DNA from 4 places in the Streptomyces sp. NPDC025638 genome. Region 1 is predicted to be linked to each of the others. Evidence: riboswitches for the same ligand, from Rfam matches in the RefSeq annotation. Region 1 holds a riboswitch; each other region holds the start of a gene.

Region 1 (4,203 bases):
CAGCATGAGCGCCGCGTGGGCGAGCCATGCCGTCGCCTCGGCCGCGGCGAGCGTGGCGGCGAGCACGGCGAGCCCCTGCGTGGCCACGCAGCACAGGAACACCGTGCCTGGCATGCGCCGGTGCCAGTGCCGTACGACGAGGAGGATCAGCACCGGCCAGAGCGCCGCGCACAGCGCGAGCAGCACCTCGGCCAGGCCGTGGCGGCCCAGTGCGGAGAAACGGGTGCCCAGCACGGCGGTCGCGGCGACGGCGCTGAGCGCGCCCGGCGTCCGCGCCTCGGCCACCCAGCGTCTGCGCTGCCACAGCAGCCCCACGGTGAAGTCCACGGCCGAGGCCAGCCAGGCGACCGAGGCCATCGCGAGGGCGATCAGGGACAGTGCCTCGTACCCCGCCAGCTGCAGCCCGACCGACACGATGCCGGTCGCCATCACGGCGGCCCCGGCCGCCGGCGGGTGCCGCTTCCACCAGGCGCGAAGGGGTGAGGAGGCGGGCATGGGCCCGATGCTAGGGAGCAGTGCGCGCCTTGCGAGCGGGGCACGCGCGCGCGTGCGGGGAAAAACGCGCGGGTGCGGGACAGGGGCGCGTGCGCCTGCGGTTCACGACGGCCGCGGCGCTCGCATCACCACCGCTGCGGCGCTCGCATCACCACGGCTGCGGCGCTCGCGTCCCTGCCCCACGGAGGTCTCTCACGCCGGCCGCACCACGCTGTGGATGATCGACGCGCCGCCGTAGTAGATCGACTCCTCGCGGACGTAGGCGCCGGGCTTCGGGGCGTGGATCATCATGCCGTTGCCGATGTAGATGCCGACGTGGCTGATGTCGTCGTAGAAGAAGATCAGGTCGCCGGGCTCGGCATTGGTGAGCGAGACCGTGGTGCCCGCGTTGACCTGGTCGTAGGTGGTGCGCGGAAGGCTGACGCCCGCGGCCAGCCAGGCGGCCGAGGTGAGGCCGGAGCAGTCGTAGGAGTCGGGGCCGGTGGCGCCCCAGACGTACGGCTTGCCGATCTGGGCGCGGGCGAAGGCGATCGCCTTCTCCGCCTTGGTGGCGTACGTGGAGTCCGAGGACGAGCCGGTCGAGCCCGTCGAACCGGTCGACCCCGTCGAGGTGGACGAGTCCGAGGAGCCCGAGGAGCCCGAAGAACTGGACGAGCTCGAGGAGCTCGCGGCGGCGGCCTTCTTCGCCGCCTCCGCGGCCGCCTGCTTCTTGGCGAGCTCCGCGGCCTGGCGCGCGGCCTCCTCCTGCTTCTGCTTCTCGATCGCGGCGAGCCGGGCCTTCTCCTGCGCCGTCAGCTTGGACAGCAGCTCGCGCGCCGAGGAGAGCTTCTTCTGGACGGTGGCCTTGGCCGTCTTCAGCTCGTTCTGCGACTCGGTCAGCGTCTGGAGGCTCTTGGCGGCTTCCTGTCGCTTCTTCATGGTCGCCGACTGCTGTGTGATGTAGTCGTCGACCGCGCCCTTCTGCCGCGAGGTCATCCGGCCCATCAGCTGGGTCTGGTCGAAGTAGTCCTGCGGGGAGTTCGAGAGCAGGAAGGTGGCGGTGTCGGGCGCGGCGGCCCCGGTGCGGTACTGGGCGGCGGCGAACGTACCCAGTTCCTCACGCGCCTTGTTGAGCTTGTCCGTGCGCCGCGCCACGTCGTCCAGCAGGGTGTCGACGTTCTTGCGCTGCTGGCCGGACTTCTCCTTGGCCGCGTTGTACTTCTCGGTCGCCGACTCCGCCTGGCGGTAGAGGTCGTCGACCTTCTTCTCGACTTCCTCGATGCTCGGCTTGCCGTCGGCGGAGGGGGTGGCGTTGGCGGTCTGGGAGAGCAGGGCCACGGAGGTGAGCGCGGCGGTGGCGATGGCGGGGGTGCGTATGCCTGTTACCAGGGCACTCGCGGGGCGCGACTTGCGGTGCGACGCCAAGGGAGGCGACTCCTTCCATGTTCCGCCTACCGAGTTAGCTGTCGGGTTCGGGCGGGTGGTTCGGAAGGGTTGCCCTACGGCCTTTCTCCGGGTGGAGGTTGGGCCGATTCACCCCAAGGTCGGTTGGGTCCCCGGCTCCGGCTGCCGTGGCGGGCACACCGGACTCGGCGGAGGCCGCGCGGCCCGGCGACGTTCGCCGGTGGGGGTCGTACGGCCCGCCCGAGACGGTAGCCAACTGGTGTGGCCCGTGTGAAGGTTGATGGGCGATATGCCCGATACATTTTTGTGACCTGATGCAGAATTCCGCCCGTGTGACAGCATGCTTCCGGAGCGTGAGACAGTTGTCCGGCTCATGCATCGGGAAGATCCCCCGCGCGCGGGGCCGGTCCTGTTTCCGGGGCGGCGGTCGTTTGTCGGTGGGGCGCCCTAGACTCGGAGAGCGATGAGCAGCCTCTTTGACGACAGCTTCCTGGCGGACCTCCAGACCCCTCACGGGCGCGAGGAGGAGCCCCCGCCGCCACCCGAGGACGATCACGCTCCGGAGTCGGTTCCGGACGATCTGTTCGGCGGGAAGTTCGACGTGCCGCCGGACCGGGACGACTACTACCGCGACGGCGCCCCGCGCCCGGTGATCGACGCAGCGGCGCTACTGGAGGGGCTGAACGAGAACCAGCGCGCGGCCGTCGTACACGCCGGTTCCCCCCTGCTCATCGTGGCCGGCGCCGGCTCCGGCAAGACCCGTGTGCTCACGCACCGCATCGCCCACCTGCTGGCCGAGCGGAACGTGCACCCGGGGCAGATCCTCGCGATCACCTTCACCAACAAGGCCGCGGGCGAGATGAAGGAGCGCGTCGAGCACCTCGTCGGCCCGCGCGCGAACGCGATGTGGGTGATGACCTTCCACAGCGCGTGTGTGCGCATCCTGCGCCGCGAGAGCAAGAAGCTCGGCTTCACCTCGTCGTTCTCGATCTACGACGCCGCTGACAGCAAGCGCCTGATGGCCCTGGTCTGCCGCGACCTGGAGCTCGATCCCAAGCGTTTCCCGCCGAAGTCCTTCAGCGCCAAGATCTCGAACCTGAAGAACGAGCTGATCGACGAGGAGGACTTCGCCGCCCAAGCCACTGACGGCTTCGAGAAGACCCTCGCCCAGGCCTACGCCATGTACCAGTCGCGGCTGCGCGAGGCGAACGCCCTCGACTTCGACGACCTGATCATGACGACGGTCAACCTGCTGCGCGCCTTCCCGGACGTTGCCGAGCACTACCGCCGCCGCTTCCGCCACGTCCTCGTCGACGAGTACCAGGACACCAACCACGCCCAGTACGCCCTCGTGCGCGAGCTCGTCGGCACCGCCGGGCACCCGGTGGACGTACCGCCGAGCGAGTACGACCTCCAGCCCGCCGAGCTGTGCGTCGTGGGTGACGCCGACCAGTCCATCTACGCCTTCCGCGGCGCGACGATCCGCAACATCCTCCAGTTCGAGGAGGACTACCCGAACGCGACGACGATCCTCCTGGAGCAGAACTACCGCTCCACCCAGACGATCCTCTCCGCCGCCAACGCGGTCATCGAGCGCAACGAGTCCCGCCGTCCCAAGAACCTGTGGACCAATGCGGGCGCGGGCGCGCGGATCACCGGCTATGTCGCCGACACCGAGCACGACGAGGCGCAGTTCGTCGCCGACGAGATAGACCGTCTCACGGACGCGGGCGAGGCGAAGGCGGGCGACGTCGCCGTCTTCTACCGCACCAACGCCCAGTCCCGTGTCTTCGAAGAGGTCTTCATCCGCGTCGGCCTGCCCTACAAGGTCGTCGGCGGCGTCCGCTTCTACGAGCGCAAGGAGGTCAGGGACGTCCTGGCCTACCTGCGTGTCCTGGCCAACCCGGAGGACTCCGTGCCGCTGCGCCGGATCCTCAACGTCCCCAAGCGCGGTATCGGCGAGCGTGCCGAGGCGATGATCGACGCCCTCGCCCAGCGCGAGAAGATCAGCTTCCCGCAGGCGCTGCGCCGGGTCGACGAGGCGTACGGCATGGCGGCGCGCTCGACGAACGCCGTCAAGCGGTTCAACGTGCTGATGGAGGACCTCCGTACGATCGTCGAGTCCGGCGCGGGACCGGCCACGGTCCTTGAGGCGATCCTCGAACGCACCGGCTATCTCGCCGAGTTGCAGGCCTCCACCGACCCGCAGGACGAAACCCGCATCGAGAACCTTCAGGAACTCGCCGCCGTGGCCCTGGAGTTCGAGCAGGAGCGCGAGGAGGGCGCAGCGACATCAGGGGCTGCCGCCCCGGGAGGCACGCTGGC
Region 2 (4,203 bases), on a different contig from region 1:
CCACCACACGCCGATCGGCTCGATGGCCGACCTGGACGCGGCCACGCTGGAGGACGCGCGCCGGTTCTTCCGGACGTACTACGCGCCCAACAACGCCGTGCTCTCCGTGGTCGGCGACATCGACCCGCAGCAGACCCTGGCCTGGATCGAGAAGTACTTCGGCTCGATCCCCTCCCACGACGGCAAGCCCGAGCCCCGCGACGGCTCGCTGCCGGAGGTCATCGGCGAGCAGCTGCGCGAGGTCGTCGTGGAGGAGGTCCCGGCACGCGCCCTGATGGCCGCCTACCGGCTCCCGCAGGACGGCACGCGCGCGTCCGACGCCGCCGACCTGGCGCTCACCGTCCTGGGCGGCGGCGAGTCGTCCCGCCTGTACAACCGGCTCGTGCGCCGCGACCGTACGGCCGTCGCGGCCGGGTTCGGCCTGCTGCGGCTGGCCGGGGCGCCCTCCCTGGGCTGGCTGGACGTGAAGACCTCCGGCGACGTCGAGGTGCCGGTCATCGAGACCGCCATCGACGAGGAACTCGCCCGCTTCGCGGAGGAGGGCCCCACGCCCGAGGAAATGGAGCGTGCCCAGGCCCAGTTGGAGCGCGAGTGGCTGGACCGGCTCGGCACGGTCGCCGGCCGCGCCGACGAACTGTGCCGGTTCGCGGTCCTGTTCGGTGACCCGCAGCTCGCCCTGACCGCCGTCCAGCGCGTCCTGGAGGTGACGCCGGAGGAGGTCCAGGAGGTGGCCAAGGCCCGCCTGCGCCCGGACAACCGCGCGGTGCTCGTCTACGAGCCGCTCTCCGCCGAGTCCGCGGAGCACACCCAGGACGAGGACTTCCCCGAGGACCCGGAGTCGGAAGCCACCGTGGAAGCGCCCACCGCCGACCACAACGAGGACGAGGAGGCGGCCAAGTGACCGAGCTCGCCGCGATGGAGTTCCACCCCCAGCCCCGTGCGGGCGAGGCGAAGCCGTGGGCCTTCCCGGCCCCCGAGCGCGGCACGCTGGAGAACGGCCTGACCGTTCTGCGCTGCCACCGCCCCGGCCAGCAGGTCGTCGCCGTCGAGGTGCTCCTGGACGCGCCGCTGGACGCCGAGCCGGCCGGTTTCGACGGTGTCGCCACGATCATGGCGCGGGCCTTCTCCGAAGGCACCGACAAGCACTCCGCCGAGGAGTTCGCCGCCGAGCTGGAGCGCTGCGGCGCGACCCTGGACGCGCACGCCGACCACCCGGGCGTCCGGCTGAGCCTGGAGGTCCCCGCCTCCCGCCTCGGCAAGGCGCTCGGCCTGCTCGCCGACGCCCTCAGGGCACCCGCGTTCGACGAGAGCGAGGTGGACCGGCTGGTGCGCAACCGCCTCGACGAGATCCCGCACGAGCTGGCGAACCCCTCCCGCCGTGCCGCCAAGGAGCTCTCGAAGGAGCTGTTCCCGGCGACCGCGCGCATGTCGCGCCCGCGCCAGGGCACCGAGGAGACCGTCGAGAAGATCGACGCGGCGGCCGTCCGCGGCTTCTACGACCGGCACGTGCGGCCCGCCACGGCCACCGCCGTGGTCGTCGGCGACCTCACCGGCATCGACCTGGACGCGCTGCTCGGCGAGACCCTGGGCGACTGGAACGGCTCCTCGGCGCAGCCGCGGCCCGTGCCGCCGGTGACCGCCGACGACACCGGCCGGGTCGTCATCGTGGACCGCCCCGGAGCCGTCCAGACGCAGCTGCTCATCGGGCGGGTCGGCGCGGACCGGCACGACCGCGTGTGGGCCGCCCAGGTGCTCGGCACGTACTGCCTCGGCGGCACCCTCACCTCCCGCCTGGACCGCGTCCTGCGCGAGGAGAAGGGCTACACCTACGGTGTGCGCTCGTTCGGGCAGGTCCTCAGGTCCGCCCCGGACGGCGCGGGTGCCTCGATGCTCGCCATCAGCGGCTCCGTGGACACCCCGAACACCGGTCCCGCGCTGCAGGACCTGTGGGCGGTGCTGCGCAAGCTCGCCGGCGAGGGCCTCACCGACGCCGAGCGCGACGTCGCCGTGCAGAACCTCGTGGGGGTCGCGCCGCTGAAGTACGAGACCGCGGCGGCCGTGGCGAGCACGCTGGCCGACCAGGTCGAGCAGTATCTGCCGGACGACTACCAGGCGACGCTGTACCGGCAGCTCGCCGCCACCGGCACCGTGGAGGCCACCGCCGCGGTGGTCAACGCCTTCCCGGTGGACCGTCTGGTGACGGTCCTGGTGGGCGACGCCGCCCAGATCAAGGAGCCGGTCGAGGCTCTCGGCATCGGCGAAGTCACCGTCGTCTCGGCCGAGTAGAGGCACGCGCGCGTGGGTCCTGTCGGCCGACGGGTCGTCAGGACCCACGAACGTTTCTCCAAGATGTCCGAATTGGGGCGGAGGTTGCCTGTCTGCCCTGTGGGATGCGCTACAAAATCCGGCTTCGGTTTGGGGATCCAAAGACCGCCCGCATAGCGTCGTCCAGGCTGTTCGTCGGGCAGTGCGCCGCACCCGCGGCACCGGACAGTCATCGCCGAGTCCCCGTACGGCGCGAGCCAGGGGAGCCGGGGACCCACGCAGTCCCTGGGGTGAATCGGACACCCGCGCGTGCCGCGAGGGGGTCCGTAGGAGACCTTCCTGCTCCGAACCCGTCAGCTAACCCGGTAGGCGAGAGGGAAGGAAAGGACCAGCCACTACATGGCGTTCACCCGCGCCACCGGGAAGCACCGCCGTCCCGGCCGGATGCACCGCACCACCGCCCGCGCGGCGGGCGTCGCGGCCCTCGCCACCACCGGTGCCGTCGGCACCCTCGCGGCCTCTCCGGCCCTCGCCGCCGAGCCCGCCCCCGCGGACACCGGTCTCACGCCGGTCATCACCATGGGCGACTCGGTCGCCGAGCAGATCGATGCCCAGGCCGCGGCCCAGGAGCAGGCCGCCGAGCAGAAGGCGGCCGAGGAGGCCGCGCGCAAGAAGGCCGTCGCCCTGGCGGAGAAGGAGCGCGAGGCCAAGGCGCGCGCCGCCCGCGAGGCCGAGCGCAAGCGGCTCAACGCGTTCGTGGCGCCGATCGCGAACTCGTATGTCTCCACCGGCTACAAGACCGGCGGATCCCTGTGGTCCTCCGGCTCCCACACCGGCATCGACTTCCACGCCTCCAGCGGAACCACCGTGCACGCGGTGGGCTCCGGCACGGTCGTGTCGACCGGCTGGGGCGGGTCGTACGGCAACCAGATCGTGATCCGGATGGCGGACGGCATGTACACCCAGTACGGCCATCTGTCGTCCATCGGCGTCTCCGTGGGCCAGAAGGTCCTTCCCGGCCAGCAGATAGGCCTCTCCGGCGCGACCGGCAACGTCACCGGGCCGCACCTCCACTTCGAGGCCCGGACGACCCCGGAGTACGGCTCGGACGTCGACCCCGTCGCCTACCTCCGCAAGCACGGCGTGAACGTCTGACGGCAGGGCGCACCGCTTCCCGAAGCCCCGGCTCCCCGAGCCGGGGCTTTCGCCGTTTCGGCCGCCCCGCTGTCCAAAAAATATCCATGGATTCCGGCACGCCATCGGAAATTCCCGTTGATTGCAATAGAGTCACGGAACACACGTCAATCGGCGACGTTTCACGGGGATTAAAGCGGAGGTCGGTCATGCGTATTCCGGCGAGCTCGGTATGCACGGCGATCAGGGACGACATCGTCGCCGGTGTCTACGAGCGCGGCGGCCGGCTCACCGAGGAACTCCTCGCGCGCCGCTACGGCGTCTCGCGCGTCCCCGTCCGCGAGGCACTGCGCACCCTGGAGGCCGAGGGCTTCGTGGTGACGCGGCGGCACGCGGGCGCGTGCGTCGCCGAACCGACCGAGCAGGAGGCCGCCGACCTGCTGGAGATGCGCATGCTGCTGGAGCCGCTCGGCGCCTCCCGGGCCGCGCAGCGGCGCACCGAGGCCCATCTCAAGGTGCTGCGCGGCCTGGTGAGGCTGGGCCAGGAGCGGGCCAGGCGGGGCAGCCACGAGGATCTGCGCTCCCTGGGCGGCTGGTTCCACGAGACGCTCGCGCAGGCCTCCGGCAGTCACGCCCTGACCTCGATGCTGACCCAGCTGCGGCACAAGATCGCCTGGATGTACACGGTGGAGGCGCCCGCCAACCCGGTGGAGTCCTGGACGGAGCACGGCGCCATCGTGGACGCGGTGGCGCGCGGCGACGGCGAGCGCGCGCGGGCGATCACGGCGCTGCACACCGAGCGCG
Region 3 (4,203 bases), on a different contig from region 1:
CGGCGATGGAGTACGCGGCCCGGATGTCCGCGCCGCCCCGTCCGGTGTACGGGCCGCAGATGCCGTACGGAATGCCGGCGCCGTACGGAATGCCCGTGCCGTACGGGTACCCGGCGGCGCCGTATCCCGCGTACAACCCCTATCGGCCTTAGGCCGCCGCGGACAGGCGTGGCACGCCGTTACGCCGACGCCTCCGTCAGCCGCGCCAGTTCCTTCTCCGACAGCCGCAGTTCGGCCACCGCCAGCAGCGCCGGGAGCTGTTCCACCGTGCGTGCCGAGGCGATCGGTGCCGTCACCGTCGGCCGGGCCGCCAGCCAGGCGAGGGCCACCGTGGGGACGGGGGCCTCGTGGGCGGCGGCGATCTCGTCCAGGGCGGTCAGCACCCGTCGGCCGCGCTCGGTGTCGAGGTGCTTGGCCGCGCCCTTGGCACGCGCGCTGTCCACCGTCGTACCGGGCCGGTACTTGCCCGTGAGGAAACCGGCGGCCAGGGAGAAGTAGGGGACGGCCGCGAGGCCGTTGCGGATGACGACGTCCTGCAAAGCACCCTCGTAGGTGTCGCGGGACACGAGGTTGTAGTGGGGCTGGAGCGCCACGTACCGGGCCAGGCCCTCGCGGTCGGAGAAGTCGAGGGACGCCTGGAGGCGTTCCGCGGTGATGTTGGAGGCGGCGATGTGCCGCACCTTGCCCGCCTTCACCAGCTCGTCCAGCGCGCCGACGATCTCCTCGACCGGCACTTCCGGCTTGTCGAAGTGGGGGTAGTAGAGATCGATGTAATCGGTGTCCAGGCGCCGCAGGGAGGCATCGGCGGCGGCCTTGATGTTGGCGGCGGTCAGGCCCGGGAAGTCGGGGTGCTGGCTGACCTTGGTCGCGATCACCACGTCGGACCGGTTGCCGCGGGCCTTGACCCACTTGCCGATGATCGTCTCGGACTCGCCGCCCTGGTGGCCCTCGATCCACGCGGAGTAGGAGTCGGCGGTGTCGACGAAATTGCCGCCGGCGGCCGTGTAGGCGTCCAGGACGGCGAAGGAGGAGGTCTCGTCGGCGGTCCAGCCGAAGACGTTGCCGCCGAGGGTGAGCGGGAAGACCTCCAGGTCGGAGGAGCCGAGCTTACGAAGAGAAGTCATGATCTATGACAACGGTCACACCGGATCGAAAGATTCCGGATACGCCCGCAAAGATCCCGCAAACACCTGACCGGCGGTCCTGACGTCGGGGGGTGCCGTCAGGACCGCCGGCGGTCGACAGGGTGGGTCAGGGGTTGAGGCCCTTGCCCCGCAGCCAGGTCATCGGGTCGATCCCGGTGGCCTGGCCGCCCGGGTGGACCTCCAGGTGCAGATGCGGGCCCGTGACGTTGCCGGTGGCGCCGACGCGGCCGATGACGTCGCCGGTGCTGACCTTCTGCCCGGCGGAGACGCTGATCGAGGACTGGTGGCAGAACCACAGCTCGGTGCCGTCGTCGAGGGTGAGGATCGTGCGGTAGCCGTAGGAGCCGGCCCAGCCCGCCTCGGTGATCGTGCCGCTGTGGATGGCCTTGATGAGCGTGCCCGTGGGCGCGGCGAAGTCGAGGCCGGTGTGGTAGCCGGAGGACCACATGGCGCCGGCCTGACCGAAGGTCGAGGTGATCGTGTACGAGGAGGTCGGCAGCGTGTACTGCTTGGCCAGCGCGGCCAGGCGTGCGGCCTCGGCCTTCCTCTTGGCCGCGGCCTCCGCACTCGCCTTGGCGGCGGCGGCCTTGGCGGCGGCCTCCTTCTCGGCCTTGGCGGCCGCGGCGGCGACCTGCTTGTCCGCAGCGGCCACGGCAGCGGCGGCGGCCTTGGTGTCGACCTGGCCCTGCTGCTTCTCGGCCTGGGCCATGATGCGGTTGCGCAGCGCCTCACCGGCGTCGGAGGCACCCTGGGCGCTGTCGGCGGAGGTCATGCCGACGCTGCTGAGCGCGGTCGCGGAGCCCTTGGGGGCGTCGTCCGGGGTGCTGTCGCCCAGCAGGGAGCCGACGGAGGGCAGGTCGGGCATGGAGATGGACACCGGCGGCTTTCCGGTGTTGGCGCTGGCCATGCCGCCCGCGCCGACGGCGGCTATGACGCCGACGCCCAGGACCGTGGAGCTGCGGGCGAGTCCGCCGCCGCGCTGCTTGGCGACGCGATGCCGGCCGCGTACCGGGCTGAGGGACTCCTCGGTGGGGTTCCACTCCTCCCACGGGCCCTCGTCGGTGCGGTAGCTGCCGTAGCCGAAGGTCTCGGTGTGCTCGCTCGGCACGAATGGGGCTGTGGGGGCAGGCCGGTTGGACGCCACGCGGGCGTACTCCTTTCCTTCCGTCGCCTACCGGGTTAGCTGACGGGTTCGGAGCAGGAAGGTCTCCTACGCGCGTATACCGGCCGTGCCTCCACGGCGGCATCCGCGTGATTCACCCCAAGGTGGTGGTTCCCCGGTTCCCTTGCGAGATTCGGCGCGTGCGCACGGAGCCGACTCTTGTGACGGCTGGGACGACCGCGCTGCGTTATCGAACGTTAATAGACCCGACTGTCAGATTCCAAGCCGTTCTGCTTGATCATTAACGTTTTTACGGCGGGACTTACACGCCACGACCGGTGGAAATCGGGCGAGTTGACCGCAGTACATGAGTCACAACGTTTTTGATGGTGACTCAGATGTTATGCGGAGGGCTTTCGTCCGATCACTCTTCGTGATATTCGCCTGGTCTTCGCCAAAACACTCAGGGCCGGAATCCATGAACTGGATTCCGGCCCTGAGCCTTGAGTAGCGGGGACAGGATTTGAACCTGCGACCTCTGGGTTATGAGCCCAGCGAGCTACCGAGCTGCTCCACCCCGCGTCGGTGTGCCTTAAGCATACGCCATGCTCAGGGGTGCAAGCGCACGGGTTTATCCGCGGGCCGACAGATGGCGGTTCGGCGCCTTGGCCAGGTCCTCGTACTCGGGCAGCAGGACGACGTCCACGCCCTCGCCCCTCAGCAGCCCGGTCCCGTCGGCGCCCGGCACGAACGTGTCCGGCTCCCGCCAGGCCGCGACCACCCGTCGTACCCCGGCGTCCAGGATCAGCCGCGCACAGGGAGCGGGCCGCGACGCCCGGCGGGCGCAGGGCTCCAGGCTGCTGTAGACCGTGGCGGCGGCCAGCCTCGGGTCGGCCGGGTCGACCTTGGCCAGCGCCGCTTCCTCGGCGTGCACGACGGGGTCGTCGCCCTCCCGCGAGTGCCCCCGGGCCAGCTCGGTGCCGTCGGCGGCCACCACGACCGCGCCCACGCTGAAGGCGGTCTCCGAGGGCGGGCACAGCGCCGCGAGGTCGCAGGCGATCCGCATCCAGTGCCGGTCCGCCGCGGCGACCGACCGCCCGGTGCCGGGTGCCGTCGGCTCGTACCGCATCAGTACGACGTCCTCGATGCGACGCGTCTCCACGAGCCGGAGCCGCCCGCCCTGGTAGCCCCCGGGGCCGAACAGCCGGGGCGCCGCCGGATCGCCCACCAGGAGCGGGGCGAGGACCAGCTGGAGTTCGTCGGCGAGGCCCTGGCGGAGCAACTGGGTGTGGATGGTGCCGCCGCCCTCGACCATCAGCCGGCGCACCCCGCGCTCCTCGTACAGGTGCGTGAGCAGCGCCGGCCAGTCGAGGTCGGGGCCGAGCGGGACGACATCGGCCGCGAGGCCCAGTCCGCGGACGCGCTCGGCGCCCTTCTCCGTCGTATAGAGGACCTTCTCGCCGCCCGTGTGCCAGAACTTCGCGTCCGGGTCCAGCTCGCCGGAGCCGCTGACGGTGACCTTGAGGGGGTACTCGGGCCGGCCCGCGGCCACGCGCGCGGCGCGCCGCTCGGGCGAGTTGACCAGGAGCCGCGGGTTGTCGGCGCGGATCGTGCCGGCGCCGACCAGGATCGCGTCGACCGACGCCCGCACCTCGTCGACCCGGTCGAAGTCGGCCGGGCTGGACAGGAGCAGCCGCTCGGGGCCGGTGTCGTCCAGACAGCCGTCGAGGGAGACGGCTGCGGACAACAGGACGTACGGGTACGGCATCGGCGCGCTCTCCCTGACGAGGTCTGATGTACTGCGACTGACGTGCGGGCTTGGTTCAAGTTTGAAACAAACTTACACTGGCGGTATGACGACCCGCTGGCTCACCCCCGAGGAGCAGCGCGCCTGGCGCGCGTACATCGCCGGCAGTCTGCTCCTGGAGGACGCGATCGACCGGCAGCTCCAGCAGG
Region 4 (4,203 bases), on a different contig from region 1:
CCAGCGGCTGTCGAAGAACCCCGCGCATCACGACGAGCCCGCGCACGCCAAGGGCAAGACCGGTATCCCCGGTGAGCGCAAGGCGGAGCTGATGACGCATCTGCTCAACATCGACCCGCCGGACCACACCCGGCTGCGCCGGCTGGTCAGCAAGGCGTTCACACCCCGCCGGGTCGCCGAATTCGGCTCGCGCGTACAGGAACTGACAGACCGGCTCATCGACGGGTTCGCGGCCGAGGGGTCCGCCGACCTCATCCACGAGTTCGCCTTTCCGCTCCCCATCTACGCCATCTGCGACCTGCTCGGCGTTCCGCGCGAGGACCAGGACGACTTTCGGGACTGGGCGGGGATGATGATTCGGCACGGGGGAGGGCCGCGGGGCGGGGTCGCGCGGTCGGTCAAGAAGATGCGGGGCTATCTCGCCGAGCTCATCCACAGGAAGCGCGAGGCCCTGCCCGACAGCCCCGCTCCCGGCGAGGACCTCATCTCCGGGCTCATCCGCGCCTCGGACCACGGCGAGCACCTCACCGAGAACGAGGCCGCCGCGATGGCCTTCATCCTGCTGTTCGCCGGGTTCGAGACGACCGTCAACCTCATCGGCAACGGCACCTACGCCCTGCTCACCCATCCCGAGCAACGGCACCGTCTGCAGGCGTCCCTCGCCCGCCGGGAACGGGACCTCCTGGAGACCGGTGTCGAGGAACTCCTGCGCTACGACGGCCCGGTCGAACTGGCCACCTGGCGGTTCGCCACCGAGCCGCTCACCATCGGCGGGCAGGACATCGCACCCGGCGACCCCGTCCTGGTGGTGCTCGCCGCCGCCGACCGGGACCCGGAGCGGTTCGCCGACCCGGACGTCCTCGATCTCGGCCGACGTGACAACCAACACCTTGGATACGGCCACGGCATCCACTACTGCCTGGGTGCCCCGCTCGCCCGGCTGGAGGGCCAGACCGCGCTCGCCACCCTTCTCACCCGCCTCCCGGACCTCCGACTCGCGGTGGATCCGGCCGATTTGCGGTGGCGTGGCGGGCTCATCATGCGTGGACTGCGCACTTTGCCCGTGGAGTTCACGCCCGTCCGGTAAGTGAGGGAAGCGCGGCCTGTCGCGCCCCAAACCTGATGAATGCTCAACTCTGTGATCTTCACGTGATCTACGCGGCATTAACTTGTGACAAGTGATCGTCAGTGGATACGTTTACCGGGCAGCGCGGTACGTCGGCTTTCTGTGCCGCGCCGGTTATCGCTGTCGCACGAAAGGCTTCCGCATGCTCTCCGGGAACGGTCGTCACCGTCGCCCCCGTCAGGCTCCGGCCCTCCTCGTCGCGGCCGGAGTGACCGGCTCCGCCATCGCCATCCCGCTCCTGGGGGCCGCGAGCGCCAACGCGGCCGACGGCACCACATGGGACAAGGTGGCCGAGTGCGAGAGCGGCGGCTCCTGGAGCGCCGACTCCGGCAACGGCTACTACGGCGGTCTGCAGATGTCGCAGGACGACTGGGACAAGTACGGCGGCCTCGCGTACGCCTCCAGCCCGGACGAGGCCAGCCGTTCGCAGCAGATAGCCGTCGCGGAGAAGGTTCTCGCCGACCAGGGCACCAAGCCCTGGGCCACCTGTGCCCTGCTCTCCGGGCTCACCGCGAGCTCCGGGTCGGTCGATGTCGACACCGGCGTCTCGGCATCCGATTCGCCCGGCTCATCCGATTATTCGGACTCCTCTGATTCATCCGACTCATCCGATTCACGCTCGAAGTCGGACTCCTCGGGGAAGGCTTCCCCCTCGGCGAACGCCGACGAGGGGAACGGGGCGAAGGGCAAGAGCGAGGGCAAGGGCGAAGATTCCGCCAAGTCGGACAAGTCGGAATCCGAAGGCTCGGGTAACTCGCAGGGGAGTGGTGGCGCGCCCACGGAAGTCCCTAAAACGGACGATTCCGACAACTCGTGGCAAAGCGGGGGGTCTTGGAGTCTGGTCGACACCGGCGCGATCGGGGGCGGCCGTCACCGCGGGGGTAATGCGGACGAAAACGCAGCAAACGGGCAGGGCTCGGCCTCGGTGGGTCGTCACGCCTCGCGCACCTACACGGTTCGCGACGGCGACACTCTCGCATCCATCGCCGACTCCCTTGACGTCGACGGCGGATGGCGTGCGCTCTATGCCGCAAACAAGGCCGCCATCGGCACCGACCCGAACGACATCACCCCCGGTCAGACCCTGGACGTCGCTACCGAAATCGGCGAAAAGTAGCGGGAGTTGACGTCCCACTTTCACGCCCAATGTCCGGTTTGGTGAAAGTGTGGGATGAGTCTCAGAAGCCCTGATCGTCTTTGGAATTCCCCGGATCGCGTGTCTACGGTCGAGTCCGCTCGTCACCACGAGCCCCGGCTGTCGCAACGCCGAGTCCTGCCAGCGGCCGCACGGGAACAGTCGTCGCGTCACGCGCCGTAGGCAGGAGCGGGGGACCCAAGGTAAGTGCCGCGCCGGACAGTTGAGCCGGAGCGGCTAGGGGTGGAGCCACGCCTCCCAGCGGAGGTGTGGCCGGGCAACTCAACCGGCCCGAACCCGACAGCTCACCTCGCAGGCGTCGGTGAGGGGATCCATCCATGCTGTTTTCCGCCCAGGGCAAGCACCGTCGTCCCTCGAAGGCCAGGGCCACCCGTGCCATCGCGCTCGCCGGTGTCGCCTGCGCCGCCGTCGTCGCCCCGCTGATGGCCTCCGGCGCCGCCTCGGCCGCCACCGCCTCCGAGTGGGACGCCGTAGCCAAGTGCGAGTCCGGCGGCAACTGGTCCATCAACACCGGCAACGGCTACTACGGCGGTCTGCAGTTCTCCGCCTCGACGTGGTCCGCGTACGGCGGCGCGAAGTACGCCGGCACCGCCGACAAGGCCACCAAGGCGCAGCAGATAGAGATCGCCGAGAAGGTCCTCGCCGCCCAGGGCGAGGGCGCCTGGCCGGTCTGCGGCACGGGCCTGTCCAGCACCCCCTACGGCGGCGCCGCGGCGAGCACCGCCCCCCGGGCGACCGAGAAGCCGGCCGCCTCCCGCTCCGCCGAGCGCCCGGCCGCGGCCAAGACCGTCACCACCCCGACCGGCAAGAAGGTCAAGAAGGGCGACGGCGAGTACAAGGTCGTCAAGGGCGACACCCTCGGCTCGATCGCCCAGAAGCACAAGGTCAAGGGCGGCTGGCAGAAGCTGTTCAAGCTGAACAAGAACATCGTCCAGGACGCGGACCTCATCTACCCGGGCCAGCAGCTCCACCTGAAGTGATGCGCGGCCGGTAGCCCGGCTGCAAGAACCGCAGCCGCCCCCGTCCCCACGGTCTCCCCGCCCCGGTGCGTATTCCCCCGTACGCGCCGGGGCGGGGCTTGTTCATGGGGCGCTGTGTTCGAGCCGTTCTCCACCCCGCCTTTGTTTCGAGCCGGAACAATGGGTACGGTCGGACCCTGTCCACGGGACGGTCGGTCGGTGGCCGATGCCCCCGGGACGGTTAGGCTCTAGTCGCAAGGCACCCAGCCCCGCACTTCCAGCGTCACATCCATGAAGGAGATGCTCGTGCCGTCCATCGACGTCGTCGTAGCCCGGGAAATCCTGGACTCCCGAGGCAACCCCACGGTCGAGGTCGAGGTCGGCCTCGACGACGGCAGCACGGGTCGTGCCGCCGTTCCGTCCGGCGCCTCCACCGGCGCCTTCGAGGCCATCGAGCTCCGCGACGGCGACCCGAACCGCTACCTGGGCAAGGGCGTCGAGAAGGCCGTTCTCGCCGTGATCGAGCAGATCGGCCCGGAGCTGGTCGGCTACGACGCCACCGAGCAGCGCCTGATCGACCAGGCGATGTTCGACCTGGACGCCACCGACAACAAGGGCTCGCTCGGCGCCAACGCCATCCTCGGCGTCTCCCTCGCCGTCGCCCACGCCGCCTCCGAGGCCAGCGACCTCCCCCTCTTCCGCTACCTGGGCGGCCCGAACGCGCACCTGCTGCCGGTGCCGATGATGAACATCCTGAACGGCGGCTCGCACGCCGACTCCAACGTGGACATCCAGGAGTTCATGATCGCCCCGATCGGCGCGGAGTCCTTCTCCGAGGCGCTGCGCTGGGGCGCCGAGGTCTACCACACCCTGAAGAAGGTCCTGAAGAGCAAGGGCCTGGCCACCGGCCTGGGCGACGAGGGCGGCTTCGCCCCGAACCTCGGCTCCAACCGTGAGGCCCT

The links. Region 1 has a riboswitch for cyclic di-AMP ahead of ACZ4EG_RS29170 (C40 family peptidase). Riboswitches for the same ligand answer to the same signal wherever they lie in the genome.
Region 2: linked by a shared signal. The riboswitch ahead of ACZ4EG_RS04725 (M23 family metallopeptidase) and the one ahead of ACZ4EG_RS29170 (C40 family peptidase) in region 1 are both predicted to bind cyclic di-AMP.
Region 3: linked by a shared signal. The riboswitch ahead of ACZ4EG_RS17055 (M23 family metallopeptidase) and the one ahead of ACZ4EG_RS29170 (C40 family peptidase) in region 1 are both predicted to bind cyclic di-AMP.
Region 4: linked by a shared signal. The riboswitch ahead of ACZ4EG_RS30565 (transglycosylase family protein) and the one ahead of ACZ4EG_RS29170 (C40 family peptidase) in region 1 are both predicted to bind cyclic di-AMP.

Annotation. Positions count from the first base shown of each region.
Region 1 covers NZ_JBVHLX010000012.1:162,179-166,381, reverse strand. The annotation lists gene ACZ4EG_RS29175 (tellurite resistance/C4-dicarboxylate transporter family protein) at 1-495, opposite strand, end outside; gene ACZ4EG_RS29170 (C40 family peptidase) at 688-1,899, opposite strand; cyclic di-AMP (ydaO/yuaA leader) riboswitch at 1,908-2,079, opposite strand; gene pcrA (DNA helicase PcrA) at 2,342-4,203, shown strand, end outside.
Region 2 covers NZ_JBVHLX010000002.1:122,548-126,750, forward strand. The annotation lists gene ACZ4EG_RS04715 (M16 family metallopeptidase) at 1-901, shown strand, start outside; gene ACZ4EG_RS04720 (M16 family metallopeptidase) at 898-2,286, shown strand; cyclic di-AMP (ydaO/yuaA leader) riboswitch at 2,489-2,652, shown strand; gene ACZ4EG_RS04725 (M23 family metallopeptidase) at 2,665-3,420, shown strand; gene ACZ4EG_RS04730 (GntR family transcriptional regulator) at 3,609-4,203, shown strand, end outside.
Region 3 covers NZ_JBVHLX010000006.1:20,928-25,130, forward strand. The annotation lists gene ACZ4EG_RS17045 (PrsW family intramembrane metalloprotease) at 1-152, shown strand, start outside; gene ACZ4EG_RS17050 (aldo/keto reductase) at 180-1,124, opposite strand; gene ACZ4EG_RS17055 (M23 family metallopeptidase) at 1,252-2,289, opposite strand; cyclic di-AMP (ydaO/yuaA leader) riboswitch at 2,299-2,456, opposite strand; tRNA gene ACZ4EG_RS17060 (tRNA-Met) at 2,756-2,829, opposite strand; gene ACZ4EG_RS17065 (dihydrofolate reductase family protein) at 2,879-4,015, opposite strand; gene ACZ4EG_RS17070 (MarR family winged helix-turn-helix transcriptional regulator) at 4,101-4,203, shown strand, end outside.
Region 4 covers NZ_JBVHLX010000013.1:91,149-95,351, reverse strand. The annotation lists gene ACZ4EG_RS30575 (cytochrome P450 family protein) at 1-1,087, shown strand, start outside; gene ACZ4EG_RS30570 (transglycosylase family protein) at 1,269-2,243, shown strand; cyclic di-AMP (ydaO/yuaA leader) riboswitch at 2,427-2,595, shown strand; gene ACZ4EG_RS30565 (transglycosylase family protein) at 2,600-3,262, shown strand; gene eno (phosphopyruvate hydratase) at 3,542-4,203, shown strand, end outside.